One region of the Lactococcus sp. FSL K6-0773 genome, then DNA from elsewhere that is predicted to be linked to it. Evidence: riboswitches for the same ligand, from Rfam matches in the RefSeq annotation. Region 1 holds a riboswitch; the other holds the start of a gene.
The links. Region 1 has a riboswitch for FMN ahead of MHB61_RS02575 (ECF transporter S component). Riboswitches for the same ligand answer to the same signal wherever they lie in the genome.

Region 1 (14,881 bases):
TTGGTCATGATTTCCTCGCTCAATAATTTCTCCCTTGTTCAAGACTAAAATTTGGTCAGCATCTTTAATCGTTGATAAACGGTGAGCAATTGCCATTGTCGTTCGATTTTGTCGCATATTTATCAGACCTTCTTGAATAAGCGCTTCAGTTTCAGTATCAATATTGGCTGTTGCTTCATCTAATAAGAGAATTTTCGGATTACGCACAATCGTTCGAGCAAAGTTAATTAATTGACGTTCACCGGCCGAGAAGGCAGCTCCACCTTCAATTACTTTGGTTTCGTAACCATTTTCCAAATCCTTGATGAATTTGTCAGCTTGAACAAATCGAGCCGCTTCTTTGGCTGCTTGGTCAGTAATCTGTGGATTCATCATTTTGATATTGTCAGTAACTGACGCAACAAACATAAAGGAATCTTGCAATACTAAACCAATTTTTTTCCGAAGTTCTTCTTTTGAATAACTTCTAATGTCCTGATCATCAATCAAAACTTGACCTTCTGTGAATTCATAGAAGCGCATGAAAACATTAATAATACTCGATTTTCCTGAACCTGTATGACCTACAAAAGCAAGCGTTTCTCCAGGATTCACAATGAATGAGATATTTTTCAAAACTTGATGTTCTCCGTCATATGAAAAACTGACATTGCGAAATTCAATTTTTCCTTCTTGAATGATTGGAGAATTGCTGACAGATTTTCTGTCAGTAAATTTTTCATCAACATTTTTACTGACAGAAGTTGAAATTCCTTGTTGTGGCGCAAATTCTTTTTCTTCCATGATTGTCTTAATGCGACTAGAGGCCACCAATCCATTTGAAAAGTTTGATAAAGAATCCATCAATCCTGAAATAGGATTAAAGTAAATTTGTACATTACTGATGAAAGCATAAATTAAACCAGCCTCAACCACTGCATGTAGACTTCGATTAGAATACATCAACAAGACAACAACAATTGAGATGGCCATCAAAAAATTAACCAAAGGGCTCAACAAAATCCCATTAATCTGAATCACTCGTTTTCGATAACCATAATATTCATCATTTGTTTTTTCAAATTCATTTCCTAGTCTGCTCTCTTGACGAAATTGTTGAATAATTCTCATCCCAGAAATGTATTCATTTAATTTCGTATTCAATTCTGAACGCTTAGCAAGCATGGCTTGATAAACTTTTGTACTCACTTTTTAATAAATCAATACTGCCAAAATCAATAGGGGAAGAATCAACAACATCACAAGCGCAATTTGGTGGTCAATAATAAACAAAGCAATGAAGGCAATGATAATAGAAAGCAAACTTGTTAATGCATTAAACAAAGTCTGCCAGAAATCAAATAAATCGGTGTCATTTGTGATTCTGGTGATTAACCAACCCGTCGGTTTTTGGTCAAAATATCGCATGCCTAGCTGATGAATTTTTCGATAAACTTTCTTACGAATGTATTGATTAACAAAAATCGAACCATTTTGCAGATAATTCCATTTGAAAAAGAAAGCTATTGAATTGATTATTGCTAAAATCAAATAAAGACCTGCAAAATAGAAAATAATCTGGTCAGTCGCTTTCATAGGTGTCAAATAAGAATCCATAAAAACGGACAAAACAAAAGGCATAAGTGAAGCCAGAGCAGTTGTAATTACACTAAAAACAAAAGCCCAAACGAAATACTTTTTGAAAGGTAATAAGAATTTGAAAATAAATTTAAAAACTTGCCAACTTTCTCTGACAGACATTTTGTCAGTAGATTTCTCCATTTTCTTCTCCTTCCCGATTTACTGACGATCCTGTCAGTAAATTCTCATCTTCATCATTCGCTGTCAAATGACTTTCAATCTGTTGCATTTGCCACATTTGAGCATACCAACCTCCAGATTTAATCAAATCTTCATGCAAACCACGCTCAATCACTTTTCCTTCATCTAGTACGAGAATTTCATTAGCTTCCATTACTGATGACAATCTGTGACTGACAACTAACGTTGAACTTTCATGACGTAAGGCCTTCAAATTTGACAAAATTAACTGTTCAGTCTTGGCATCAACAGCTGACAGCGCATCATCTAAAATCAATAATTTAGGCTGAATAAGTAGCGCCCTCGCAATAGATAACCTTTGCTTTTGTCCACCAGAAAGTGAAACGCCACGCTCGCCAACCAAAGTATCATAACCTTCAGGAAAAGCAATAATATCATCATGAATTCCAGCTGTTTTAGCTGCAATTTCAACTTCTTCTTGACTCGCTGACATCTTAGCAAAGCGAATATTATCTCTGACAGACATCGAAAATAGAAAATGTTCTTGCGGAACATAACCAATCGCTGGCAAATATTCATCTAATTGATAATCCATAATATCATGGTCAACAAAAGTAATATGTCCTTTGTAATGGTCAAACTCTCTCATTAAAAGTTTAATAATCGTTGATTTTCCTGCACCTGTTCGTCCGACCAAACCTAAAACATGACCTTCTTTTAAATTAAATTGAACTTTCTCCAAATTGCGCCCTTCATTCTCATTTGGATAAGTAAAACTTTCAATATCAAAAAGGAGTTGACCTTCTTTTGGCATTTTCAAAGTACCTTCAGAAATTTTTGATTCCGCTTTTTGAGCTAATAATTTTTCTACTCGACTGTATGAAGCTCTTCCACGTTCAATAACATTAAAAAGAACACCAATAGCAAACATCGGCCAGACCAAATTTCCGATATAAGTCATAAAAGCAACTAACTGACCAATCGTTAAAACATGGTGAACAACATAGTAGCCCCCTAAAAGAATGGTTAAAGTATAAGATAAACCAACAATTAAAGTGATTAAAGGATCGTACATTGAGTCAATCCAATTGACCCTGATAAAGGCTTTATCAATATTATCTAACTTAACTTGGAAATCAGCCATATCTTGTTCTTCTTCACCAAAAGATTTGATTGCTTTCATTCCTGTAATCGATTCTTGGACTTTATCATTCATTTCAGAGAAGGTTTCTTGGGCATGTTCAAAACTTACATGAATTTTATCCCCTAAAACTTTAGATACTAGCGCGAGTAAAGGCAAAGGAAGGACAGCAATAATCGTCAAACGCCAGTCGATAAATAAGAGCATAGCAATGATTGTCATCCCGCCCGTCATTAAAGAATCTGCCCAAGTCAAAACACCAAGTCCAGCAACACTCTGTATCGCTTGTAGGTCATTTGTCGCATGAGCCATCAAATCGCCAGTCCGATTTCTCTGATAAAAAAGGGTATCCATTCTTAAAAAATGCCTAAAAAGCCGACTACGGATTATTTTTTCCAGTTTAAAGGCTTCACCCCAAATATTTTTAGACCAAAGAAAACGAAAGCCATATTCAACGAGTGCAGTGATCAATAAAATACCAGAAAAACTCAAAATTAAGGGTAAAGTCAGGTTACGCTTAACAATATGGTCAATAATTTTTCCGATAATTAAAGGCGGAATCAAGTGAGTTAACGAAACAATAAAAAGGGCTAATAGACCAACGCCATAACCTTTTCTCTCTGCCTTAAAAAACCACCATAAATCTTTAAAAATTTTCATACAGTCTATTCCATTTTATTTTATAATATTCTAAATATTAGTATACCATAAAGAAAGCGTTTAAAACAGACTATATGAATTGAGATTCCCACTTATTTACTATTTAAATAAAAAAAGAAACTTCAAATCAATGAAATTTCTTTTTTTATTAAGCATTATAAAATTTTACGACTTTGTTTTTCTTGAACACTGCAACAATCAATCCAAATACCAGAGCAAAGATGATGTACTGCAAAGCATTAAAAGGTAAAACTACTGTTAAAAGATAAGTTGGATTCAAAGTAACTGATAGAGAACCCATATTAAAAAGATGAGTTGCTCCAACAAAAATCTTATCAACATCGAAGCCAGCAGCTAAACGATAGAGAGGGAGTGCGTAGAAAACATTCAATACCATCATCACAAGAACTGATGCGATGGCTGCTAAAACCACACCAACTGTATAGTTTTTGATTGAGAATTTTTTCTTTGTAAAGAACCAAACAATTGCCATGAAGATTCCCAAAGCAATGAAGTTCATCGGCACACCAATCCAAGTTGATGGCCCTTGATTAAATAGGAGATACCATAAGATAGAGCGAATAAAGAGGATTATAAATCCATCACCCAATCCCAAAGTAAAGACTCCAATAAGTACTGGAATGATTGAGAGTTCAACTTTCATAAAATCAATTCCAGGCAATAGCGGAAACTGCAAAATCGGCAATAATAAGATTGTTGATAATGCAGCAAGCATGGCAATTAACACCATCCGACGTGTTTTAGACATAAAAAAACCTCCAAATATGAGAAAATAATTCTTCAAATTTCGAGGAAGTTGATAGACATTTTTGGTTTGGCTAAAAACAGTAATCCAACCGAAGTTGATTACACTACAAAAATTGTTCATCTTCTTCCATCCAGACTTTACTGTCGCTAGCAGATTCTCACTGCTTCAATCGCCGTAGCGAATCGCGGAGTCATAAGGTCAAAGCCCTATTTACCGCCGGTCCCGAATTACACGGTGCCCTGAAGATATTTTTATTATAGCACAAAAATAGTTTGCTTATCAAGAATAAGATTTGCTTAAGAAATAAAAAAACAACTCTTTACCAGAATTGTCTTTTATAATAATCACTTAATTTCCTTGGGCTGCATTAATCAATTGAGAAACTTCTTTTTTACTCAAACGACGAAATTGTCCTGTTGGAAGTCCATCCAATGTAAGAGTTCCATATTGAATACGACTCAATTTTTGTACTGGAAGTCCTGCAGCCGCAAACATTTTTTTAACTTGATGATTTTGTCCTTCATGGATAGTTAAACTAACAATCGAATGATTTTTTGTTTTCTCTTGTTTGATAATCTCATAACGGGCGGGACTAACTTTTTTACCTTCAATAGTCATACCTAAAGTTAAAGGACGCAAGTTTTCTTTGTTCGCTTGGCCTTCTACCTTAGCAACATATACCTTATCAACGCCATGACGTGGGTGAGTCATCATATTCGTAAACTCACCGTCGTTTGTAAGCAAAAGCAAACCGCTTGTGTCCCAGTCCAAACGTCCCACAGGGTAAATCCGTTCTTTAACTTGAGGCATTAAATCCATTACCGTTTGACGTCCTTTGTCATCGCTAACTGAAGAAATATAGCCTCTTGGTTTATTTAGAAGATAATAAACGGGTTCTTCGTTATAAACTGCTACTCCATTAACTTCAACGATATCTCCAGTTGAAACTTGATAACCCAAGTTTGTCATTGGAACATTATTTACCGTTACTTTTCCCGCTAAAATTAGTTCTTCTGCTTTACGTCTGCTTGCCACACCTGCATGGGCCAAATATTTATTGATTCTCATTTTCTTCACTTTCGTTAAATAAGGTTTGTTCTTCTGCGATAAATCTTGACTCATCTATTTCAGGTAATTCATCTAAATGATTAATCCCAATATAGTCTAAGAAAAAATCAGTTGTTGCATAAAGACTTGGACGTCCTGGTGCTTCAACTTGCCCGACCTTTTCAACCAAATCAAAAGCACGAAGTGTTGAGAGAACACCTGAGGAATTCACTCCGCGGAGCTGATCGATTTCGAGTCGAGTTAAAGGTTGCTTATAAGCAATAATTGATAAAACTTCAAGAGCTGATTTTGACAAAGATTGATTAAGAGGAGTTTTGGCATAGTTTTTAAGAATTTCTGCAAACTCTTCTTTTGTAGCCATACGATATTTACCTGCAGTTTCAATAATCGTTAAAGCAGATTCTTCATCAGAATGATATTTTTCTTTTAAGTAATCAATTTGTTGCTGACAAGCTTGTTTAGACATTTCTGTCAATGCTGACAATTCTGCCAAAGTTAAACCAGCTTCGCCAGATACAAAAAGTAAGAGTTCACAACTTGCTGTCTTATTCACTAGTTTCTTTTCTTTCTAAAATAATTTCTCCAAAAAGCTCTCCTTGAGAAAAAGAAATCTGTTGATTTTTGATTAATTCTAAAAGAGCCATAAAAGTGGTGACGAGTTCATCTTTATTAGTAGAGCTAGAAAATAAATCTGAAAATTTACATATTTTTTGTTCTGTAAATCTAGTACTTAACTCTAAAATCTTATCAGCGATTGTAAATTTCTCAGCTGCTATTTTTGTGTTCTCGTCTTGAAAATGTTGTCTTTGCAACTCAAGAATTTTAGTAAAAGCTAGAAATAAATCTAAAGCAGATTTATCCTGCAAAAGTACAGTTTCATCAGTGATAATTTCTGTCTTAGCTTTTGAATAAAAATGACTACGTTCCTGATGAAGTTCATCTAAATCTTGTGACAACATTTTATATTTCCGATATTCATCAATTTGAGCCAATAAATCATACTCAAGTTGTTCTGTATCTTCAATAAAAGTTTCGGTAACTGTCGGTAAAAGTCTTCTTGATTTAATTAACATCAGTTGACTTGCCATTAACATGTACTCTCCAGCTACTTCCAATTCAAGTTCTTTCATGGTTTGAATATAGATAAGATATTGCTCAATAACTGGTACCAATGGAACTTCAAAAATATCCATTTCATACTGACTTACCAAATGCAATAAAAGGTCGAGAGGACCCTCGAAGTTTTTAATTTTTATATTGATTTCTTTAATCATAGTTTACATAATAAAAATAGTGTAAATTCCTATCTATAATATTTTTCAAGCGTTGTAATAGTTGTTAAACCAAGTAGAGTTGCCAGTTCATAAATTGACTTCCCTGCTTTAACCTGATGCAAGATATACTGTTCTCTAATTTCTTTGGAAGAATAGTTCGTAAATTTTTTCAATTCAGTATAAAGAAATTGACGAGATTTTGCGAATAATTCATCAGCATTATTAATGGCTTTAACTCTTATGGCAAATTTTTCTCTAATTGGTAAAACTCGTTTTATTCCGGCTTTTTCAATCGTGAGATATTTAAAGTTCCAATTAAAATTTTCCCATTTCAATTTTTGTATCTCAGCAAAATTTAAACCAAATTCTAAAATTAATAAGGCTAAAAATTGTCCTGGACAGGTCAAAGGACCATAGAACTCAGGAAATTCCTTAATCATTGGATGATAACTTTGAGCAGTCTGTGATTTTTTTTGAACGACTTGTTTAATTTTAAAGTACTGGTCAACTTTTTGTCTTTGATACAGGAAAAGCAAATATTGATTTGCACTCGAAATCTTCCTTCGCTGTGCTGCTGGCGAAAGATTACTAATTTGAATTTTGTAAAGTTCTAAGTTTTCTGTTGTGAGTGACTTATCTTCAAAGAAAGCCTGCAAAGAAACTAAATCATAATGGTAATTTGAACGAGTATTCTCTGAAAAATTTCTGCTTGCTAAATACTCGTCAATCTCGTTTGGTAATTTCATAATATTTTGTAAAGTCGTGAGCAAAGGCACTAAAGGCCTTTAATATTTCTTGCCTAACAACAATCCCCATAAATTCCTGTCTTTTGACTACTGGGAGAAATGGCTCCTTAATTAATTTGTGCATCATCTCTTCCAAGGTTACTGATGGTCCAACTGTTTGAACATCTTTATTAACTATTTCCGAAATTGATGTATTATGTAATTTTTCAAAAAAGAAATTCTGTTCCATTTCAAATTCAACGATTTCTGTTAAACCCAAAACACCAACGTATTCTTTTTTTTCATTTAAAACTGGAACTCGTGAATACTTATACTGACTAAGCATCAGTTTGGCATGAGCAATATTATGCTCAGCATAAAGTACAGCAACATTTGAGGCAGGAATCATAAAGGTTTCACTTTGATTCAAGATAAAATCCTCAATCTTTTTATCAATCATGCAAATTACTCCTTAAAGAGCTTTGTAGACTTAGAGTCTGAACTGTAGTTCCGGGATAGGTTCATGTTGCAGATTTCGATATGAAACTTTGAACTCTTCTCCTTCAATCTCAATTATAGCATACATTTTGATATCATACTTCCCTCTAGGTTGTGCAACTGAACCTGGATTTACATAAAGTATATTATTAATTTTTTGTGCTACTGGTTGATGGATATGTCCAAAAAGTGCGATATCTGCGTTCTTTTCCTCAGCAAAATAAGAATAACGGTCTAATCCTAAACCAACATAAAAAAGATGACCATGTGTAATTAATACCTTTTTTCCTTCAACTTCTTGAGTAAGAAAATCATGATATCCACTATCATAATCACAGTTCCCAGCAACAACAGTTATTCCTTGCCAAATTTCATCAGAACTAGGAAGTTCAGAATCTCCGCAATGAAAGATAGCAGTTGCTTCATTCAAATATTTTGATTTTATGGATTGAACCACATCGCGGTCATAATGTGAATCAGACATTACTACAAACATAAGCGTCCCTCTTTTACATAATTATATTTATGTTAATTTATTTAAACTTATTTGTCAAGCCACTCAGGAAGTTCAGCCATTAATTTTCTCAAGGCTTGTCCACGATGAGAGACTTGATTTTTTTCTTTTTCTGATAATTCTGCGGCTGTTCTAAAGGCATCGACCATGAAAATAGGATCATAGCCAAAACCATTTTCTCCTTTAGGAGCGAGAGCAATATAGCCATCCCAATCTGCTTCTACAACTAAACTCTCACGGCCTGGTTTTGCCGCCACAAGCGTAGTATGAAAATGTGCGCTTCTACGTTCTGGAGTAATTGCCGTTGGAGCCAGTTCGTGCAAAAGTTTTGCGATATTTTTCTCATCAGTAGGATCTGGAGCTGAGAAACGATGCGACCAAATGCCAGGCAAACCACCAAGGACATCAACACAAAGTCCTGAATCATCGCCAATAACTACTTGCCCAGTAATTTCAGCGATTTGTTCTGCTTTTAAACGAGCATTTTCTTCAAAAGTAGTTCCAGTTTCTTCAATTTCAGGAAGTTCTGGATAATCTGTTAAATCTTTGATTTCATAACCGAAATCAGCAAATAATTTCTTAAATTCTTTTGTTTTTCCTGAATTTCTTGTTGCGATTATAAGTGTTTTTTCCATTTATTTTTCCTTATTGAAATTCTCTATTTCAGTATGTTCAATCTGAAGTTGTCCGATGTTTAACCATTTTTCTGCAATTTCTCGAAATGAATTAACGCCCGCAGTAGTATAGAAACGATGCTCTAATGGTTGACGTTCTTGTCCATTTATTGAAAAATAGTTGAGCAGAACAGAGATATCTCGTACAGCTTCTGCTCCAGAATCAATCAAACGTACCTCTTTTCCCATTGTTTCTTGGATTAAGGAACGTAAGAGAGGATAGTGAGTACATCCGAGAATTAAGGTGTCTACTTTTCCAATTAGTGGAACAAGACTTTCTGATACAACTTTTCTAGCAATTTCAGATTCCATTTCATTTGATTCAACGATTGAAACAAATTTTGGACATGCTAGGCTATATACTTCTACTGCTGATGATTTACGAGCAATTGTTTTATGATATTCATCTGAACGAATAGAAGCTTGAGTGGCAATTACACCAATTTTGTTTGTTTTTGTTTTTTGAATCGCTGAGCTTGCTCCGGGTAGGATGACACCAATCACCGGTATATCTAGTTTTTCTTTTACAATTTCTAAGGCCATCGCTGTTGCTGTATTACAGGCCATTACAATCATTTTCACATCTTTTGATAGTAAAAAATTAACCATGTCCCAAGTGAACGCAATGATTTGTTCACGACTACGCGGACCATAAGGAGCTCTTCTTGTATCTCCTATGTAAACAATTTCTTCATTTGGGAGTTGTCTAAGGAGTTCGCGAGCAACAGTCAGTCCACCAACACCAGAATCTAAGAGGCCGATTGGTCGATTGTCCATTTTTCTTCTCCTTTTAAAATATCTAATTCAAATTCTCTCTTATCCAAAATCTGTATTTTTTAATATAATGGATACTTTATTTATGATGATAAAAGCAAACGCTGAGAGAGTTTAGAACTTGTGTTCTACTGCTTCGCTCAGCGTATATAATAGCTTATTTTTTGTTTGTGTCTGATTGCTTTGCAGCAGCACGAATTTGGCGAAGAACTTGTTGGACTTGAACTTCACTTGGTTTACGTCCCATAGATCCCATCATAAGACGAACAGCGTCTTCATTAAGGGGTGGGTTATCCATAAGTAATTTTTTTGTTTGGCGTTGTGAGAACCATGTTCCCAAGAAAAAACCTGCCAAAAGGCATACAACCATAAGCAAAATTGCTAAGATTAAATTCATTTTGAATCTCCTAATTTTGGCGAAACGCTTTCGCCATTGATGACATCTTATTATATCAAATTTTAGTCCTTTTGTCAGCACTTTATATTACTGACAGAAAGGATAAATGAGGCAAAAGTTACTGACGGAGCTGTCAGTAACTTTTTATTTCTCAAATTGTAAAATCAAAACCATCTAATGTTGCAAAATAATCAGCTGGCTTCTCTGCTCGACGAATTAAACGAGTCTTTCCATCTTCTTGAAGCAAAACTTCGGAACTTCTTAATTTAGCATTATATTGATAACCCATTGAGAATCCATGCGCACCAGTATCATGAATCACTAATAAATCTCCTATTTCTATTTTAGGAAAGGCTCTTTCTTTTGCAAATTTATCATTATTCTCACATAAAGAACCTGTAATATCATAAATTTCAGTCGCTTCATCTTTTTCTTTTCCAGCAACTGTGATGTGGTGATAAGCATCATAAAAGGCTGGACGCATCAAGTTAACTGCTGATGCATCAACGCCAACATATTTTCGATAAGTTTCTTTAATATGCAAAACTTTTGTAATCAAATGACCGTGTGGAGCAAGCATAAAACGTCCCAATTCGGTATAAATTTTTAGATTTTCTATTCCGTTAGCCCTCAAAACTTCATCATAAGCTTCGTGAACACCTTGTCCGATTTTTGCAATATCATTTGCCTCCTCATCAGGACGATAGTTCACACCAATTCCGCCTGATAAGTTAATGAAATCAAGGGTAATTCCAGTTTCTTCTCTAATTTCTAAAGCAAGCTTAAAGAGCTTGCTGGCAAGTTCTGGGTAATAATCATTTGTCACTGTATTTGAAGCCAAAAAACTATGCATTCCAAATTTTTTCACGCCTAATTTTTGCAAATCTTTAATTCCTTGGATGAGTTGGGCTTTTGTCATTCCGAATTTAGATTCTTCTGGATTATCCATAATTTTTGTTCCCATAGCAAAAACTCCACCGGGATTGTATCTCAAACTCATTGTTTCCGGAAAAATAAAATCTGTCAGATTTTTCAAAAATTCAATATCTTCATAGGCATCAAGATTGATTGTCGCACCCAATTGATTAGCAAATTGAAATTCTTCAGCTGGAGTATCGTTTGATGAAAACATCATCTCAGAGCCGTCAAACCCACATTTTTCGGAAAGTAACAATTCGACATAAGAGGCGCAATCAACTCCACACCCCTCTTCATGAAGAATTTTTAAAATAGCTGGTGTGGGTGTCGCTTTCACAGCAAAAAATTCTTTAAATCCTTTATTCCAAGCAAAGGCTTTGTGAAGGTCACGCGCTTTTTGACGAATTCCTTTTTCATCATAAAGATGAAATGGTGTTGGAAATTCCTTCGTGATTTGTTCTAATTGTTCTTTTGTTACAAATGGTGTCTTCATCTCTCACCTCATTTTTAGATTATTTATAAGTATAGCATATCATCAAAAGCTTGGACACAAAAAAGTTCCTGCCATTTTTACTGACAGAAACTTTTTTTTACTGACAGAATGATAAATTATGCTGTAGCGACTTTTATTAATTGTTCATCAACAATTTCGGCTGTTTTTCTTCCTTCACGGATTGCCCAAATAACCAAAGATGGACCTCGTCTGGCATCGCCTGCAACTAGAACTTTGTCATTATTTGTTCGATAGTCATCATAAATTTCTTGAACACCAAATTTATCCAGTAATCCTGTGTCAGTCCCAACAAATCCCATAGCAAGTAAGACTAAATCCGCTTCAATTACTTGTTCAGTCCCTTCTAATGCCTTGAAGTCAGGTCCAACTTTGGCTACTTTTAAACCCGTAAGTTGACCTTCAGCATTTGTTTGAAAAGCTGTTGCAGTCATTTGATAGGTTGTCAAATCAGTATTTCCCACAAATTCTGCTTCTTTTTGCCCATAACCTGCTCTCAAGGTCATTGGCCACTCAGGCCAAGGGTTGTTATCTAAACGATCAGTGGGTAAACTTGGTGTGATTTCTAATTGAGAAACCGAAGCTGCTCCTAAACGAACTGCCGTTCCGATACAATCGTTCCCTGTATCTCCACCACCAATGACTACTACTTTTTTTCCTTTTAATGATTGACTAATATTATCTTCGCCCTCTTCAAGGACAGTTTTAGTCGTTTCTGTCAGAAAATCAATGGCAAATCGAATTCCAACTGCTTCACGGCCTGAAATATTTAAATCACGTGGAATTCCTGCGCCAATCGCCAAAATAATTCTATCAAAATTTACTGACAGGTCTTCGTAACTGATTGTCTTTCCAATCTCAGTATTGGTGACAAAAGTCACACCAAGTTCTGTCATTAAATCAATTCGTTTTTGAACGACTTTTTTATCCAATTTCATATTTGGAATGCCGTACATCAATAAGCCGCCCAAACGATCTGATTTTTCAAAAACAGTAACGCTATGTCCCAATTGATTAAGACGCCAAGCAGCTGACAGACCGGCAGGTCCAGACCCAATAATCGCTATTTTATAACCTGTCGGCTCCGCAGCTTTGCCAATTTCAGCCACCCAACCTTCATCATTTCCTAAATCACCCAAGAAACGTTCATTATCTTTAATGGTTACTCCTGCACCGTTTAAGGCCTCGGCACAAGATTTTTCACAAGGAGCAGGACAGACTCTGCCAGTAAACTCTGGAAAAGGATTGGTTAAAATCAAACGTTCATAGGCTTTTCTTTGTAGTCCTCGATAAATCAAATCATTCCACTCTGGAATATGATTATCATTTGGACAACCTGAGACAGCCCGTTTGCCCCCATAAAATATCCCTTGATGGCAAAAAGGAACATCACAATGCATACAACGTGCCGCTTGTTTTTGTCGTTCTTCAGTAGATAAGGGAACTTGCAGTTCAGCAAAATCCTTTATCCGCTCCGCTAATTCACGGTAAGGATTATCATTTCTTGGATAATTTAAAAATCCATTTGGATCAGCCATTAGCTCACCTCCGTTACTTTTTTAAAGGTTGTCATCGTAAGTGCTTCGCCTGACAAGCCTGTTTTAGCCAAATCTTCTTCAACATTTTTAATATGATGATATTCTCTTGGATAAACTTTGACAAATTTTTCGCGTTCTGTTTGCCAATGTTCTAAAATGAATTTTGCTTTTTCTGAATCAGTATAATTCAAATGTTTCTTCAATAATTCTTCTAAAACTTCATCACCTGAAGTTTCATCTAAAGCATAAAGATCTACCATTTCCCGATTCACTTTATTTTCAAAATTGCCAGCGACATCATAAACATAAGCGATACCACCAGACATCCCAGCCGCAAAATTACGACCTGTTGTACCAAGAACAACAGCGATACCACCAGTCATGTATTCACAACCATGGTCACCCGTTCCTTCCACAACAAAATGTGCTCCTGAATTTCGGACACCACAGCGCTCACCTGCACGACCTCGGAAATAAGCTTCGCCACCGATAGCCCCAAAGAGCGAAACATTCCCAACAATAGAAGTATTTTCAATATCATAAGCAGCATCTAGAGGTGGTTTTACAATCAAACGGCCACCTGACAATGATTTTCCAATATAATCATTGGCTTCGCCAATCAGAGTAACCTCCATACCAGCGGTTGCGTAAGAGCCAAAGGACTGGCCAGCAACCCCTTCATATTCATAGCAAACAGAAGCATCTTTTAGACCAAAATTACCATAACGTTCAGCAATCCAACCTGCCATCCGCGCGGTCGTTGTTCGATTAATATTTTTAATCGTGCCATGAACCGTTGCTTGAGAACCATTATTAAGTGTAGCCTCCGTAAATTGGTCTAACTCTTTCCAAGCACGAGGATTAGCAAAAGGATCACTATGTCTTGTTGCAATCGGTAAGGCATGACCAAGCATACGGCTAAAGTCCAAACCTCGCATTTTAGCTGGTAAATCTTCTTTAGCTTGCAAGAGCTCGGCATGACCTACCAATTCATTGATTGTTCTAAAACCAAGTTCGGCTAAAAGTTCTCGAACTTCCTCAGCCATAAATTCCATTAAGCGTACAATGTGCTCTGGGTTTCCAGCAAAATTTGCTCTTAATCTAGGATTTTGTGTGGCAATACCTACGGGACAAGTATTTAAATGACAATTTCTTGTCATGATACATCCAATCGCAACCAAAGCTAAACTACCAAATGAATATTCTTCAGCACCTAGCATTGCAGCAATCGCAATATCTCGACCTGTGACTACTTTACCATCAGTTTCCAAAATCATTCGGTCACGTAAATTGTTCAAACTAAGCGTTTGATGTGCTTCTGCCAGTCCCATTTCCCAAGGGAGACCTGCATCTCTTATTGAGTTTCTAGGACTTGCTCCAGTTCCACCATCATAACCAGAAATAACAACTTTATCAGCTCCGGCCTTAACACATCCTGTAGCAATTGTTCCAACACCAGTCGATGAAACCAACTTAACGTTGATTTTTGCATAAGGATTAATTTTTTTCAAGTCAAAAATAAGTTGCGACAAATCTTCAATGGAATAAATATCATGATGAGGCGGTGGTGAAATTAAACTTACCCCTGGAGTTGAGTTTCGAACTTCTGCCACCCAAGGAAAAGCTTTTTTACCTGGCAATTGCCCACCTTCACCTGGT
Region 2 (14,881 bases), 260 kb from region 1:
TATCTCCTTTAACTAAAGCAACATGGTGCTCACCATTTATTTTATTGACAAATCCTAAAATATCAAACATACCATATTTCGTCGGTAGTTTAGCTCTAGTCACCTGTTCTACTTGTAGTTCATTTTGCTTAAGATACTCTTGAATAGCTTTAATTGTGATATATTTCAAGCCCCACTCTTGCGCTTTTTCCTTCAGTTTCTCCTTATGCATCATTGTTCCATCTTCGTCCATTATTTCAACGCAGACACCTACTTCTTTTAAACCAGCCAGACGCAACAAGTCAACCGTAGCCTCAGTATGACCATTTCGCTCAAAAAGACCATTTTTCTTGGCAATAAGTGGAAATACATGACCTGGTCTACGAAAATCACTTGGTAAACTCTCGGCATCAACAAGTTTTTTTATGGTTAAGGCCCGTTCAAAAGCCGAAATTCCTGTGCTAGTTTCAATATGATCAACCGAAACTGTAAAAGCTGTTCCATGATTATCTGTATTTTTCTCTACCATTGCTTCTAATTGTAAATTCTTAGCATAAGTTTCACTGAGTGGTGCGCATATCAATCCTTTGGCCTCACTTACCATAAAATTAATTATTTCTGGACTGATAAATTCGGCCGCACAGATAAGGTCGCCCTCATTTTCTCTATTTTCATCGTCACTAACGATAATCATTTCCCCTGCTTTAAGTGCAGCAAGTGCTTCTTCTACTTTATTATATTGGAACATTTTATCTCCTATAAAAATCCGTTGTTAAATAGCTTTTCTTTAGTTACTGAAGATTCTTTCATCGAAGAACTACTATCGCCCCATAATTTTTCTATATATTTCCCCAAAATATCATTTTCTAAATTAACAGTATCACCCACTTTTTTATCTGCCATTATCGTTTCTTTGAGCGTATGTGGAATAATGGAAACACTAAAAGATTTCGACTTAACCTGAGCAACTGTAAGACTAATCCCATCAATCGTAATCGAGCCTTTTTCGACGGTGTATCTCATTAAATTTAAGCTCGTTTTGATTTCAAACCAGATGGCATTTTCTTCTTTTTTTACTTCTAAAATCTGGCCAACTCCATCAATATGCCCTGACACAATATGCCCACCAAATCGGCCATTTAATGGCATCGCTCGTTCTAAGTTAACTTTGGCACCCACATTTAAGGTCCCAAGATTTGAGCGATTTAGACTTTCAGGCATAATATCAGCCGTAAATTCTTTTTGATTAAATTCAGAAACGGTCAGGCATAAACCATTTGTTGAAATAGAATCTCCAAGTTTCATATCCTCTAAAATCAAGGAAGCACGGATACTAATTTTGAAGGATTTTTCTCTTTTTTGCAGGCGACTCACTTCCCCTAATTCTTCAATTATTCCTGTAAACATTAAAGAAGCTCACTTTCTAATAAAATATCTTCTCCTAGATAGGTTATTTGAGCCCCTTCTAGGAGATAGGCTTGATTGGGTTGCTCGATTCCATGTCCTTCAACTGGACTTGGTGCTTCTTTTCCACCAAATATTTTAAGGGCAATATAAGTTTGAACTTTTTGGACTATCCCTGCTTTTAATGCCGAAGCATTTAATGTTCCTCCACCTTCCAAGATGATACTGTCAATCCCCTTTTCTCCTAACTTTTTGGTCAATTCTTTCAAATTCAATCTTCCTTCTAGGCAAGAAACTAAGATAATTTCACAACCCGCTTTAAGAAAGGGAGCTTGTTTTTCGGGGTCAGACTCAGCTGTAGCAATAATCGTTGGAATTTCAGTAGCTGTGGAAACAATCTTGGAAGCCAAAGGACTTCTTAAATGAGTATCACAAATGATTCTTATCGGATTTTTTCCATTTTCCAACCTGACAGAGAGTTGTGGATCATCTAAAATAAGCGTTTCAACACCAATCATAATTGCCATAAAACGTGAACGGTCTTGATGTACTTTCTGTCTTGCAATTTCACCTGTAATCCATTTTGATTGACCTGCTGATGTCGCAATTTTTCCGTCTAAAGTCATTGCATACTTCATCATGACATAGGGAAGCCCTTGACTAACATAATAAAAGAAAATTTTATTTAATTCTTCACATTCTTTTTCTAAAACATTGAGAGAAACTTCAATTCCAGCTTCTCTCATTGCTTTAATTCCTTTTCCTGAAACCAAGGGATTGGGGTCTAAATGCCCGATAACAACACGCTTAATTCCATTTTTTATAATCGCTTCAAAACAAGGGGGTTGTTTTCCCTGATGCGCACAAGGCTCTAAGGTCACATAAAGCGTGGCTCCTTCGGGAGATTCGTTACAATCCTTAAAAGCATTGATTTCCGCGTGAGCTTTCCCATATTTTTCATGATAACCTTGACCAATAATTCTCCCTTCTTTGACAATAAGGGCTCCTACTTGAGGGTTAGGGTTGACATTACCACCTCCTTTTTTTGCAAGTACAATTGCTAAATCCATGTAGTATTCGTCTTTTTTCATCTATTCATCCTTTCTAATAAAAAATAAGACCCTAAAATAAAATTTCAGGGTCTTTTGATAAATTTTCTATTTTTTTTTGAGCAAAAAAGCAGCTCAAAAAACCAAAAATGGAGTGAATTGTATCAATTCACTCCAGAGTTTTAGGCTAAATAGACATAATACTGACTAGAGTATTATGGTTTTATTATCTTCTTTCATCCAGACTATACTGTCGGCCTCGGAGTTTCACCGAATCATGCTGCAAGCAGCTCGCGGGCTATACCGCCGGTAGGGAATTACACCCTGCCCTGAAGATTTATTCAATTGTAGCTAAAGTATAGCATTTAAATTTAAAGATTGTCAAGAAATAAAAACGTATTCTTTAAGTTAACAAATTAAAATCAAACATTAAAAGTTCACAGACAGATAGTACAAGCGAACATCACCCTACTTTATTAAAGTCCACTATAGTTAAATATTATTTAATTTTATAATCAAAGCCCCCAAGAATTTTTCCTGTCTTGTCCTTTAAAACAAATCTCATTTTAAAATTCATCTCTTTAACCCATGATGTTCTGATTTTGTAAGTTTTATTCCTTCTGCACTCTCCATTCCCTCTATTATCCATTTTTTTATCATAGGCATATCATTTTTGACATAAGAAACATAATCATTTTCGACTATCAAAGTTACAACAATGGTATCTGTGCAACTTTCACTTGCTTTAATATCTATATAAAATGGATTTGAACCTTGAGAAGTTACAAGTTGCTTTTTCCCATTATTTATCGTGTGAGTTACCTCGTCTAGTAACTCTTGTTTTTCTACCTGATGATAAATTTTCGCTACTTTGGAAACACTAAAAAGGGTAATCACAAGAGATAAAAATATCATCCCCACAATCAAAGGAATTAACCATGGCAAAATTCTTTTCTTTTTCGGAGTAGTATCTGTTTTCTGTGTATTTTTGTTCATCATTTTCATCCTTTGTTCTCATGAATTAAATCTCTTATAATTCAGCCAGTTATAAAGCATTTGAAGATTTATCAACGGAACTTGGCTTTTTTGAATAATTGAACCATATAATTTTTGTTGAAGTTTGGATATCGTTGCTAAATTATTTTTATACTCCGTGACACTAAATCCTTTTTCGGTGTTATTTTCAATAATGAATATTTTTTCAAATCTCCCTTGATTACTATAATAGACCTTATATTCTTTTATTAATTTATTTTTTGTGATATTGAAATTTAAAACGTATCCAATTTTCTTTCTTGTATACATATTTATACCTGAGATAAATTTATCCTGATTCAAAGGAGATATCCCCTCTAAATCCTAAAAGTTTTTCCTATCAGAATACTATTGTTCACAAAATCATATTCAATCACACCTGTCCTATCACTTACAGTGTTCACTACATCTCTCCAATTATCATAACGACTTTTTTCATTAAGGTTAGGAATATAAATACTATTCAGATTATCTATTACGGCGCACATAACAGGGGCTGTCCCTGATTTATGAGGAATATTCTGCGCATAATAAATTGAATAGACCCTAAAATTATGGTGCCCGTATCCAATAATGATTAATACAGAAACAATAAATATTAGGATAGGCAAAAATACTTTTCTAAACTTACCTCTTCTTTTTTTCACCATACTCATGAATTAAACCTCTTATAATTTAACCGATTATAGAGCCACTGAAGATTGATTATTGGCTTTTTTCTCTTTTGAACGATATCACCATAAAGTTTATTTTTCCAATAGGATAAAATCTCTTTATCCTTATTTGTAGGAATCGTTCGACTCTTATCTCCTATATCAATTGATAACAATCTACCCGAACGATTAAATTCATAGGCCCTGTAAATATTATCGTTTTTATCAGAAATGACTAAATTATATGTATTCTCAAAAAAATACCAACTGAAACTCACAAAATCTTGATTTGCCCTGTGATATTCTATATCAAATTGAGAAAAATTGTATGTGAAATACCTATTATATGACTGAACCCAATGTTGATTATCTTTGAATCTGTCTATTTCTGTGCTCAAATCCGCATGTGGAAGATAGACGCTTGATAAATTAAAGATAACTGCACACATAACAGGGTCTGTTCCTGACTTATGAGGAATATTTTGTGCATAATATATTGAATAAACCCTTAAATTTCGGTATCCATATCCACTAATTAATAATACAAAAACAATAAAAATGATGATAGACAAAAATACTTTTAAAAACCTCCCTTTTCTTTTTTTCACCATAGATTTTTAAACCAATTACCAACTGATTTAGCAACTTTTTTTACTGTATTCATGAATTAAACCTCTTATAATTCAACCAGTTATAAAGAAATTGAAGCTTTATCGACGGAACTTTCCTTTTTTTAACGATAATTGAATAAGCATCCCTTTTCCAATTTTCTATATTTTTTAAACTCAAATCTGTTGTTTTTTTCCTTAAATTATAAAATCCTTTGTTATCTAAGTTTGATATGTACATCAATCTCCCAGAAAAGTCAAAAGATAGACATTGACTTTCAGAGTGTTCAAAGTTATAAAAACTTGTTCCAGCCTTTCCAGTAGAGTAAATTATTTGGTACTTTACCTTAGGTCCAATAGGATTATACTGAGGCAAGCCGACAGAAAGTTGAGCAGTTTTGGATAACTCAACATTTATTACAGTTTGTATAAAATCATATGTAATATCGCCCTTTTTATTACTTACAAAATTTACTACATCTCTCCACCTCTCCACATGGCTTTTTTTATTTAGTTCCGGAATATAAATATTATCCAAGTTATCTATTACCGCACACATAACAGGGTCAGTACCAGTTCTATGTGGGACATGTTGAGCATAATAAATAGAGTAAGCGTGGAGATTCTTCTCTATTGAAAGAAAGGTCCATAATAATAAAATAAGTAAAACAAGTGGGAAAACCAAAAATAATACAATCTTTTTACGTCTTACCATAGACTCTTAAACCAATTACCAACTGATTTAGCAACTTTTTTTACTGTATTCATGAATTAAACCTCCAATAATTGAATAAATTATATATCCACTGCAAATTTATTTTTGGTGCTTACCGATGAGAAACAATAAAACCGTACATTTCATTCAATTTTTCTTTAACAATGATGATATATTGTAGCGTAGGTTTTATTGTCTTAGGTGTCGTTTCTTCAGAATAAGTCACAGAAATAAATTCACCCTTTGAATTAAAATTGTATGTATATGGAGTTACAAAGTCAATTAAATCGAGACCACCTGCCTCAGGTTTTAAACTAAAAGATAATTCTCCTTTCTTGAAAACCGAAATATCATTAATTTTTAATCCTTCAAAGCGATATTCAATATCCCCCTCGCTAGTTTTCACTCGCACTCCTCCAAATGGAACATTGTAGTTAGCATTCGGAATGTATATGGCATCCAGATTATTAAATACCGCAACCATCACACGGTTCGTCCCTACCTTATGAGGCAAATGCTGGGCATAATAAACAGAATATTTTCCAAGATTCACCCATCCTTGGAATAGCACAACCAAGGATAAATTCACGGTGAAACAAACGCTAAACGTAATAATTAGAACTTTACGCTTCTTTTTTATTTTTACCATAGGCTCTTGAACCATTTTCCTATTTGAATTTGCCTTCATTCACAAAATTATAGATAAATTGAAGGTTTATTTTTGGAACTTTTCTATGAGAAATAATTGGGCCATACATTTCATTTTGCAACTTATTAACCGTATTTAAAGCTGAAACTCGATGACTACTTAGAACATTGGTATTGCTATCAATAAATTCAGCAACGAGAGTTCCTGCTCGGTTAAAACCATAATAAGTATTTTCTGTAAAATCATAAATACAATATGGAAATTGGGAATCACTTTGCAAAGATAACAAGACATCGCCATCCTTTGTAGATTTTACAGTTATCATAGTAGGACTGAACATTCCTCCTGCTTGATAATGAATGGTTTTGTCCTCGGTTTCTAGCATTTTATTTCCATCATTATCCAAAGAATTGTACGGAATATAAACATCTCCTAAATGCTTAAATACAGCAGTCATTACGGAGTTTGTTCCTGTTTCATGAGGAAGATTTTGGGCATAGTATATGGAATATTTCCCTAGGTTTCCTCCAACAAATGATAATGTACCAATGAAAAGTGCTAGACATGAAAATGAGACGGTTAAAATCAGTATGACTTTTTTTCTTTTCATCATCAGTGGAACCAACTTCCTATGGTTTTGGTCACTTTGGAAACCGTTTTTCCTATATTGGAAGCAATATTTACAACCGTATGTACTCCTGAATTGATCCATCCACCAACCGTGTGAATCAATGACTTACCTGCATTTACCACGGTATTAACAACGGGTGCAACATAGCGATTATAGACGTTTGAAACTGCATTGGTCACATAATTGACAGTAGGAGCAACATAATTATTATAGACATTTCCCACCCATGAGCTTACAGTTCGATAGGCCGTTTGAACTCCGTGCCAAGCATTGCTTGCTTGTTGACTGACCCACGAAGCGAGCTGTGCAGCTTTTTGAGCCGCTTGCTTAGCAACTTGTATTGCAGTATTGAGTGCTTTTTGAGCCGTTTTTACACCTTGGTTGATAAAAGTTTTTACGCTTTGTCCTACTGCGATTGCCTTTGCCTTGAAACTATTGAAAACTTGTGCAACTGTCTTTGTCGCATTTTGATAATGAGAAATCGCTTGATTTTTTAATGCTGAGGCTGCATTTTTCACTGCGGTTATCGCATGAGAACTTGCATTTTTAATAACAGTAGCCGTGGATTTCATAAGCCCTTGGGCTGCTTTGATATTTATCTTAACCAACTGCCCTACTAGCTGTCCTGTCATTTTGCCATTGTTAATGATTCCCCCGCCTTTGCCAGTAAATCCATCTTTCAAACCTTTGGCTAGACCTGCCAGCCCGTACACAGAAGCCATTGAACTCAGACTCAAGAATACCAGAGCTGCACTTCCTAAAAGTATTCCAGAATTTCCTTTCGTACCTGACATTGATTGAAGGTACATCGTTTCACGAGTTTCCATGTTAAGGTTAGCCATGCTATAATACTTAGCCATCGCAGCGGCTTGTGAAAGACTCGCAAAACCTGGATAGTGAGTTAAAATATAAGCATCCATATCTGCATTGACATCTGCGCTTCCTGATTTCGTGGTAAAGTTACCCATATTAGTAAGAACATCACCAATCAAACTATTACTCATCAGCTTGGTATTATTTGCTTCAAAAAATGAAATTCCACCAAACACTCCAGCATATGGATTTCCTACCCATCTAACGGGGAGCCCTGCTAATCCATCTCCTAGTATGCCTGTTAATCCATTCTGATTATAAGAGGCAATGGAGGTGCCTAAGTGTGATAAATCTACTGTCGAAACTTTTTCGACTATTTCCTTGAACTGATAATTAGTTCCAGAACTATAATTTAGTCCATTGGGTAGTGCATTCAATGGTTTTTGAAGTAAACTCCCAAAATCTGACCCTCCATAGTGTACTCCAGCCAAATAATCCGCAAAACCGTCATTAGGATTTTTTTCAAGGCTGGTAGAGGCCACATATAAATCAGAGTATAATTCTTTTGCCTGATCTACTGTGATGCCCAAATTCTTTGCCATGTAATAGTAATCTACGCCTGATACGACATTAGGAACGGTCTTATTATTGGCTACACTATTATAGTTTGGATAGATAATATCCGTTTTTCCGCCAGCCATAATCAGAGGAAGAGTGACAGAACTTGCCTTACCATTATTAACTGGCGTGTAAGTAATACTTGCCTCAGGGTTTCCTATGTTCTGGTAACCAATTGTGAAACTAGGCGTATAAGCTGTCCCTTGATAATAAATATTATTATTGTGGTTCCCATAATAAGTGGGCAAATTATGATTATAGATGAGGTTGATGACAGGGTTGTTCTTACTAGCATCATTCTCGGTTAAATTCACAAAGCCAAAACCCTTAATCGTTGGGATAGGAAGATTGTAATCTTGTCCTGTAAATCCAAGATAATGGTCAGTCTCTTGGATTTTATGTCCAAACTCATCGTAATAATTTACTGTGAAATTTTGGCGAATTTGAGTGTTCATGTGAGCTTGTAGCGCTGAGCCAAACAAGTCATAACGAACACCTTGTGCAAAGAAATAGCTGTCATCGGCCCGTTCGGGTGCTGGTGCATAGTAATTGTAATAGAACTCTGAAACAAATCCAGCACCCAAATAACCACCATAAGGAAGACTAGCCACACCATCTAACCCTGGATAATTCGGCGAAGCGTCGTAGATAGTATCTCCATCTTGTTTGAGATTGGTCGTTTGAGGTAAAATGGTCACGAGATTCGCTAGGTTTGTTTGGACGCCTTGTGCATTGTCAATATCTGTCGTGATAAATGAAGCAACAACCGGAACTTCTGTCGTCGTATCATGTTTGACAATCTGGTAAATCAAACTAAGCGCATTTGCCCCATTGTATAGACAAACAATAGAATTTCCGCCTGACTCCGCGATATTTTGTTCGCCAGTAAAAGTAAGTCCTTGCGGAATTCCTTCTGCTCCTTCATTGGCTTGCCAACTGTCTTTATCACTTGATGCTACTGTATAAATCATATCAAGGTCAAGACCAGAGAGCGATTTTCCGACATAGGTAATACGCCCACTATCTCCGTCATTCATGGTATAGGTGGTAGCGGGAATGATTGGACCATCTTGTACTCCAAAATTTTCTTGATTGAGTTGTCCGGTAGCTGTGCCTTTTATGGCAATGACTTGGGTTTGTTCTGACCAATGTAGCCCACTAGGATCAAGAAGATTATCATCGGTAATGTCTTTTCCCTGAAGCGTGATATTAACACCATCAAAAACAGCAGAACCTGTGGCATTGTTATCTACTGCTCCTGTAACTTGAATGTTTGTAATTTCTGTACTTTTTGATTGTGAGGGATTTGTTGGTTTTCCCTGACTTTCTGATGATAAGCTCGTCGTTGGATCACTAGTTTGAGCTTGTGTCGCTGTGGTTTGAGTAGTGACATCTGCTGTTGTAGTAGTTTCATTTGCAATCGTTGACGCAGGTTCATTTATCGAACTTTCTCTACTTGCTTTTGTTAATGATATAGCGATTGAGTTTTGGTTCGATTGAGTAGGCGAATTTGTATCAACGGTTGAACTTTCAGTAGTTAAAATATTTGTGGAACTTGAAACTTGAGCTGTATTTTCCATATTTGATACTACTGCTGGTTCTTCAGTTGTCGAGTCAGAAGCGGCAAGAGAAGAATTCACAGTTGGACTTACAGGACTGCTTTGAGTCGTCACATCACTACTTTGTGTCATTGTTTCTGTATTAGAAGGGACTTCGTCTGCTTGAGCAGTCAATCCTATACTTCCAATAACAAAAATTAAAAGTATTCCGCTACTAAAAAGCCAGATTTTACCTGACTTCCACGTACGGAAATGATGTTTTTGTTTTTCCAATGCTAAAATCTCCCATTTTTAATTGTGTTACTATTCTGACTATTCAAACAGTATATCACAAGAAAAACAAATTGTAAAATTAAGAAATGTTTTTGTAATCAAATGAAATCACGCGCAGATTATAGAAGTTATTAATCAAATTTTGTTTTTATTTATTTGCTCAAAAATTACAATTTTGCTAAAATGGCTCTATTAGAACATAGGATATCTTATCATGCAAGAAATAAAAATAAACCCTCAACTCACTTGGCTTTCTTTTAATGTCGAAGACCTTAGAAATACTTCTGAACTTGCTACTTATGGTATTGACTTAGAAACGCTTCAATATGCCGAAGATAAAAATGAACGTCCTCACACGGAGTTCATCCCTGATAGTCAAGACTTTGTACTGATTTTCAATAGTCTGGATTTACTCAATTCAGAAGTTCATTATAAGACGGTTCCCATTACTTTTGTAGCACAAAAAAATCGATTAATTACTCTTTATCATCCAGAAAATGAATATTTAATTAATCAAATTAAAAAATATTGTTTTCAAAATGAACCAGAAACAGTTTATCATCTTCTTTTCATCAGTTTATTTTTGATTTCAGAGGCTTTCTTTCCTTACTTAGAACAAATTGATAAATCAAAAGAAGAAATTAATCAAAAGTTGCGTGAAAAAACAACAAAGAAAAATTTGTTGGCCCTTTCTGATATTGAAACGGGAATGCTGTATATTGTATCTAGTGCCAACCAAAATACTCTACTACTTGAACAACTTAAAACAAAAAGTATTTACAGACAGTTCAATGAAACTGAAAAAGAGCAGCTTGAAGATGCAATTATCGAAGCACAACAGCTTGCCAGTATGACACACCTTAATGCTCAAATTCTTGAACAATTAGCAGGAACTTATAATAATGTCCTTAATAATAATTTGAATGATAATATGACAACTTTGACAATTGTTTCTGTACTTTTGGCAGGATTAGCAGTCATCACTGGTTTTTTTGGAATGAATGTACCACTTCCACTTACTAACCAAAAAGATGCTTGGGTTTGGATTATTGGTGCTTGTATTATTCTTTGGCTACTTTACGCGGCACTCTTTCGTTATATTATTGGTCGAAGACAATAAAAAAATCAGCCAAAGCTGATTTTTTTTATTTTATTTTTACGCTTGCAATTTTTTCAAGATCATCAGCAATTGGATGTCCATTGCTTGTTCGATCTGATAATGATAAATCGCACAAATTGATATCGTATTTCTTGCCAGTCTCACTGATAACTTCTAATACTTGTTCATCAGTTTCTTTTGTCGCTGGTGCTTTAGCTTGACTGAACAAATCTAATTCTTCGGTCAATGCTGATAAATCAGCAGTTGAATTGATTAAGCCGGCTGCAAAGACGGTATGATTATTTGTCTTCAATGTTCGTAGTACTTGAAGGCCACGGTTAGCACGTGAGGTGGCCGGAATATCATCCGTCTTAACACGTTTGATAAATGCCCGTTGAGTCAAAAGGTACCAACTATTTGAGTTAACAAAGAAGGCGGACTTAATTTTATCGCCATTTTTGAGATTCATGGCCTTGACTCCTGCAGCTCTAGCACCCAAAACTGGAACGTCATCAAGATTAAAGCGAAGGGCATAACCATTTTCAGAAATAAGCATGAGGTCTGCAAATTGAACTGGAGTCATTAGAACAATTTCATCATCTTCTCCTTTAAGTTTAGCATATGGAGTAGATTTTGAACGATAGGTCCGCCAAGGGGAGAAACTTTCACGTTCAATTTGTTTTATTTGTCCATTTCTTGTGACAACCAGTAGATTTTCACCAGCAAATTCGTCCACAATCTGAACAAAAATTACTTTCTCATCAGCTGAGAAATTAGAGAGACTTTGAGATAGATGCTCACCAATATCTTTCCAACGGATATCAGAAAGTTCATGTATTGGGCGATAAATGACATTGCCAAGATTTGTGAAAAGTAAGAGATGTTGAGTTGTTTTAGCATTGGCATAATAAAGGAGCTCGTCATCATCACGTTTACCAATTTCTTCAAGTGCTGAGGAAGCAAATGAACGTGGTGAAGTACGTTTGATGTAACCTGAACGAGTTACTGAAACTACAGTATCCTCTGCCACAATCAATTCGCTCGCTTCAATTTCAATAGTTTGAACTTCATCTTGTAATTCGCTACGGCGTGGTTTGGCAAATTTTTTCTTAACTTCACGAAGTTCGCGTTTCATTAAATTAAACAAGGTACGTTCATCGTTAATAATCGCTTTAAGTTCGAGAATTTTTTGCTCTAATTCAGCTTGTTCATTTTGTAGAGTGACAATATCGGTGTTGGTCAAACGATAAAGTTGTAAAGTAACAATGGCTTCGGCTTGCTCTTCGGTAAATCCAAATGAAACTTTGATATTTTCTTTGGCATCTGCTTTATTTTCTGAAGCACGAATCGTTGCGACCACTTCATCTAAAATAGAAACCATGCGAATCAACCCTTCAACAATATGAAGTCTTTTTTCTGCTTTATTTAAATCAAATTGTGAACGTTTAACGATAACATCTTCACGGTGTTTGACATAAGAACGGAGCATTTGTAAGACACCGGTTTGAACAGGAGTCATATTATCAATTGCGACCATGTTGAAGTTATAATTCACTTGTAAATCAGTATTTTTAAACAAGTAATTCAAAACAAGCTGGCTATCAGCTTCTTTCTTTAATTCAATTGCAATCCGAAGCCCTTCACGGTCTGACTCATCTCTGACTTCTGCAATTCCGGGCACTTTAGCATTGACACGAACATCATCAATTTTCTTGACTAAGTTTGCTTTATTGAGCTCAAAAGGAATTTCAGTAACAATAAGTTGCTCACGACCGCCTTTCATTGGTTCAATATCGACTTTTGAACGAACAACGATGCGGCCTTTTCCTTTTTCGTAAGCTTTTCTGATTTCGCCTTTTCCTTGAATAATCCCACCAGTAGGAAAATCTGGTCCTGGTAAGAATTCCATGATTTTTTCTACATCAGCTTTAGGATGGTCAATCATATGAATGGTTGCATCAATGACTTCCCCCAAATTGTGAGGTGGAATATCTGTCGCATAACCAGCTGAAATCCCGGTTGAGCCATTGACTAAAAGATTTGGGAAAGCTGCTGGTAAAACCGTTGGTTCTTTCTCAGTATCATCAAAGTTCCAAGCTTGACTTACTGTATCTTTCTCAATATCTGCTAAAAGATAGCCTGAAATTTCTGAAAGACGGGCTTCAGTATAACGCATAGCGGCTGGTGGGTCACCATCCATTGAACCATTATTACCATGCATTTCGATTAAAGGTTCGCCCATCTTCCAGTCTTGACTCATCCGAATCATTGCTTCATAAATTGAGCTATCTCCATGTGGGTGGAAATTACCCATGACATTTCCGACTGATTTCGCTGATTTACGATAAGACTTATCAAATGTGTTTCCGTCTTTATTCATTGAATAAAGAATACGGCGTTGTACCGGTTTTAAACCATCACGGATATCGGGAAGGGCCCGCTCCTGAATGATATATTTTGAATATCGACCAAATCGGTCACCCATTATATCTTCTAATGGTAAGGTTTGAATGTTTGACATATTTTAACTTTCTTTTTAGAAAATTTGTTTACTTTTTTAATTAATTATTTGCTAATTTATAAATAAATCTTTGATTTTTACTGACAGTTCTCTGCTTTTGGCATTCTACAATATAAAATCACTTTTTCTATTCTACCACAAAATCAAAACGAAAAAAACTTACAAATTATTTATTGGTCAAAATTGATAAGATTGTTTATCTCTTTAAAATCTACTGACAGCTTAATTTGAAGTGAAAAAATTACTGACAAAGCTGTCAGTAAATTATTTCATCTTAGAATTTCAAAATCATATTGACATGTTTAATATCATCTTCGTAAAAAGGTTCAGAATTTTCAACAAAACCAAATGAAGCATAAAAATCACGCAAATAATATTGTGCTTCAATTGTTACTGCTTCTTCCCCATCTTCTTTAAGGACTTCTAAGGCTTTTTCAATGAGTCCTCTTCCCAAATTTTGTCCACGAAATTCAGGATTGACAAGGACACGCCCAATTGAAGCCTCTGCAAATGAAATCCCTTTGGGAAGTAGGCGACAAAGGGCCATCAGTTGACCATTTTCATTTTCTAACCAGAGGTGTTTGGCTACTTGGTCTTTGCCATCAAGCTCTTGATAAGGACAGTTTTGCTCCACAACAAAGACAGCAGTACGCAGGCTTAAAAGTTGATACATCTCATCTAATGTAAGTTGATTAAAACTTTTTTCTTTCCAAATTGCTGTCATTTTTCTTCCTCCATAATCGTCACGAAATTGGCTTTTTGCATTTCTTTTAGAAAATCAGAATGAATTTTCACTTTCTCTGAATTATGTAAACGAATATTTAAACTCGAACCTACGGAGTACTCTCGTTCAATCGAAATTCCAAGAACTTCAAATCGTTCCCATTTTCGCTCAAGATTTTGCTGATAATAGACTAAAGCTTTGGTGATTGGTAAATTTAACTTTCTGCGAAGGCTGTCAGTAATTTCATCAGAGCTGTCACCAAATAAATCTAACTGACCGAGTTCGTCAGTAACTTCTGATTCTACTGACAGCTCAACTTCTTCAATTTTCTGTAAATATTGATAAAGTTTTGCCGTGATTAAGCAGTCGTTGAGCGCATCATGCGAACGTAAATCATTCATTTCTAGTAGGTCTTTAAAATTTTCTAGAGCATAAGAAGACATAGTTAATAACTTTTTACTTTCTGCCAAAGTATCATAGACACGAAAAGCCTCAACATCAGTAATTGCACAATCAATAATGGCCTGATAAAGAAAAGAAATATCAAAAGG

Region 2: linked by a shared signal. The riboswitch ahead of ribD (bifunctional diaminohydroxyphosphoribosylaminopyrimidine deaminase/5-amino-6-(5-phosphoribosylamino)uracil reductase RibD) and the one ahead of MHB61_RS02575 (ECF transporter S component) in region 1 are both predicted to bind FMN.

Annotation. Positions count from the first base shown of each region.
Region 1 is NZ_JBBOVF010000001.1:508,151-523,031, reverse strand. Features, by position in the region: partial or broken gene MHB61_RS02585 (ABC transporter ATP-binding protein) at 1-1,761, opposite strand, end outside; gene MHB61_RS02580 (ABC transporter ATP-binding protein) at 1,745-3,562, opposite strand; gene MHB61_RS02575 (ECF transporter S component) at 3,711-4,331, opposite strand; FMN riboswitch at 4,446-4,582, opposite strand; gene MHB61_RS02570 (pseudouridine synthase) at 4,680-5,399, opposite strand; gene scpB (SMC-Scp complex subunit ScpB) at 5,386-5,952, opposite strand; gene MHB61_RS02560 (segregation/condensation protein A) at 5,945-6,673, opposite strand; gene xerD (site-specific tyrosine recombinase XerD) at 6,703-7,419, opposite strand; gene cbpB (cyclic-di-AMP-binding protein CbpB) at 7,397-7,858, opposite strand; gene MHB61_RS02545 (metallophosphoesterase) at 7,889-8,392, opposite strand; gene MHB61_RS02540 (nucleoside-triphosphate diphosphatase) at 8,440-9,045, opposite strand; gene racE (glutamate racemase) at 9,046-9,861, opposite strand; gene MHB61_RS02530 (YneF family protein) at 10,016-10,255, opposite strand; gene MHB61_RS02525 (diaminopimelate decarboxylase) at 10,407-11,666, opposite strand; gene MHB61_RS02520 (glutamate synthase subunit beta) at 11,783-13,222, opposite strand; gene gltB (glutamate synthase large subunit) at 13,222-14,881, opposite strand, start outside.
Region 2 is NZ_JBBOVF010000001.1:769,715-784,595, forward strand. Features, by position in the region: gene MHB61_RS03710 (bifunctional 3,4-dihydroxy-2-butanone-4-phosphate synthase/GTP cyclohydrolase II) at 1-727, opposite strand, end outside; gene MHB61_RS03715 (riboflavin synthase) at 736-1,386, opposite strand; gene ribD (bifunctional diaminohydroxyphosphoribosylaminopyrimidine deaminase/5-amino-6-(5-phosphoribosylamino)uracil reductase RibD) at 1,386-2,474, opposite strand; FMN riboswitch at 2,657-2,773, opposite strand; gene MHB61_RS03725 (hypothetical protein) at 3,006-3,428, opposite strand; gene MHB61_RS03730 (hypothetical protein) at 3,447-3,770, opposite strand; gene MHB61_RS03735 (hypothetical protein) at 4,120-4,731, opposite strand; gene MHB61_RS03740 (hypothetical protein) at 4,781-5,443, opposite strand; gene MHB61_RS03745 (hypothetical protein) at 5,556-6,107, opposite strand; gene MHB61_RS03750 (hypothetical protein) at 6,112-6,705, opposite strand; gene MHB61_RS03755 (KxYKxGKxW signal peptide domain-containing protein) at 6,705-9,986, opposite strand; gene MHB61_RS03760 (magnesium transporter CorA family protein) at 10,201-11,106, shown strand; gene parC (DNA topoisomerase IV subunit A) at 11,132-13,606, opposite strand; gene MHB61_RS03770 (GNAT family N-acetyltransferase) at 13,881-14,330, opposite strand; gene MHB61_RS03775 (3'-5' exonuclease) at 14,327-14,881, opposite strand, start outside.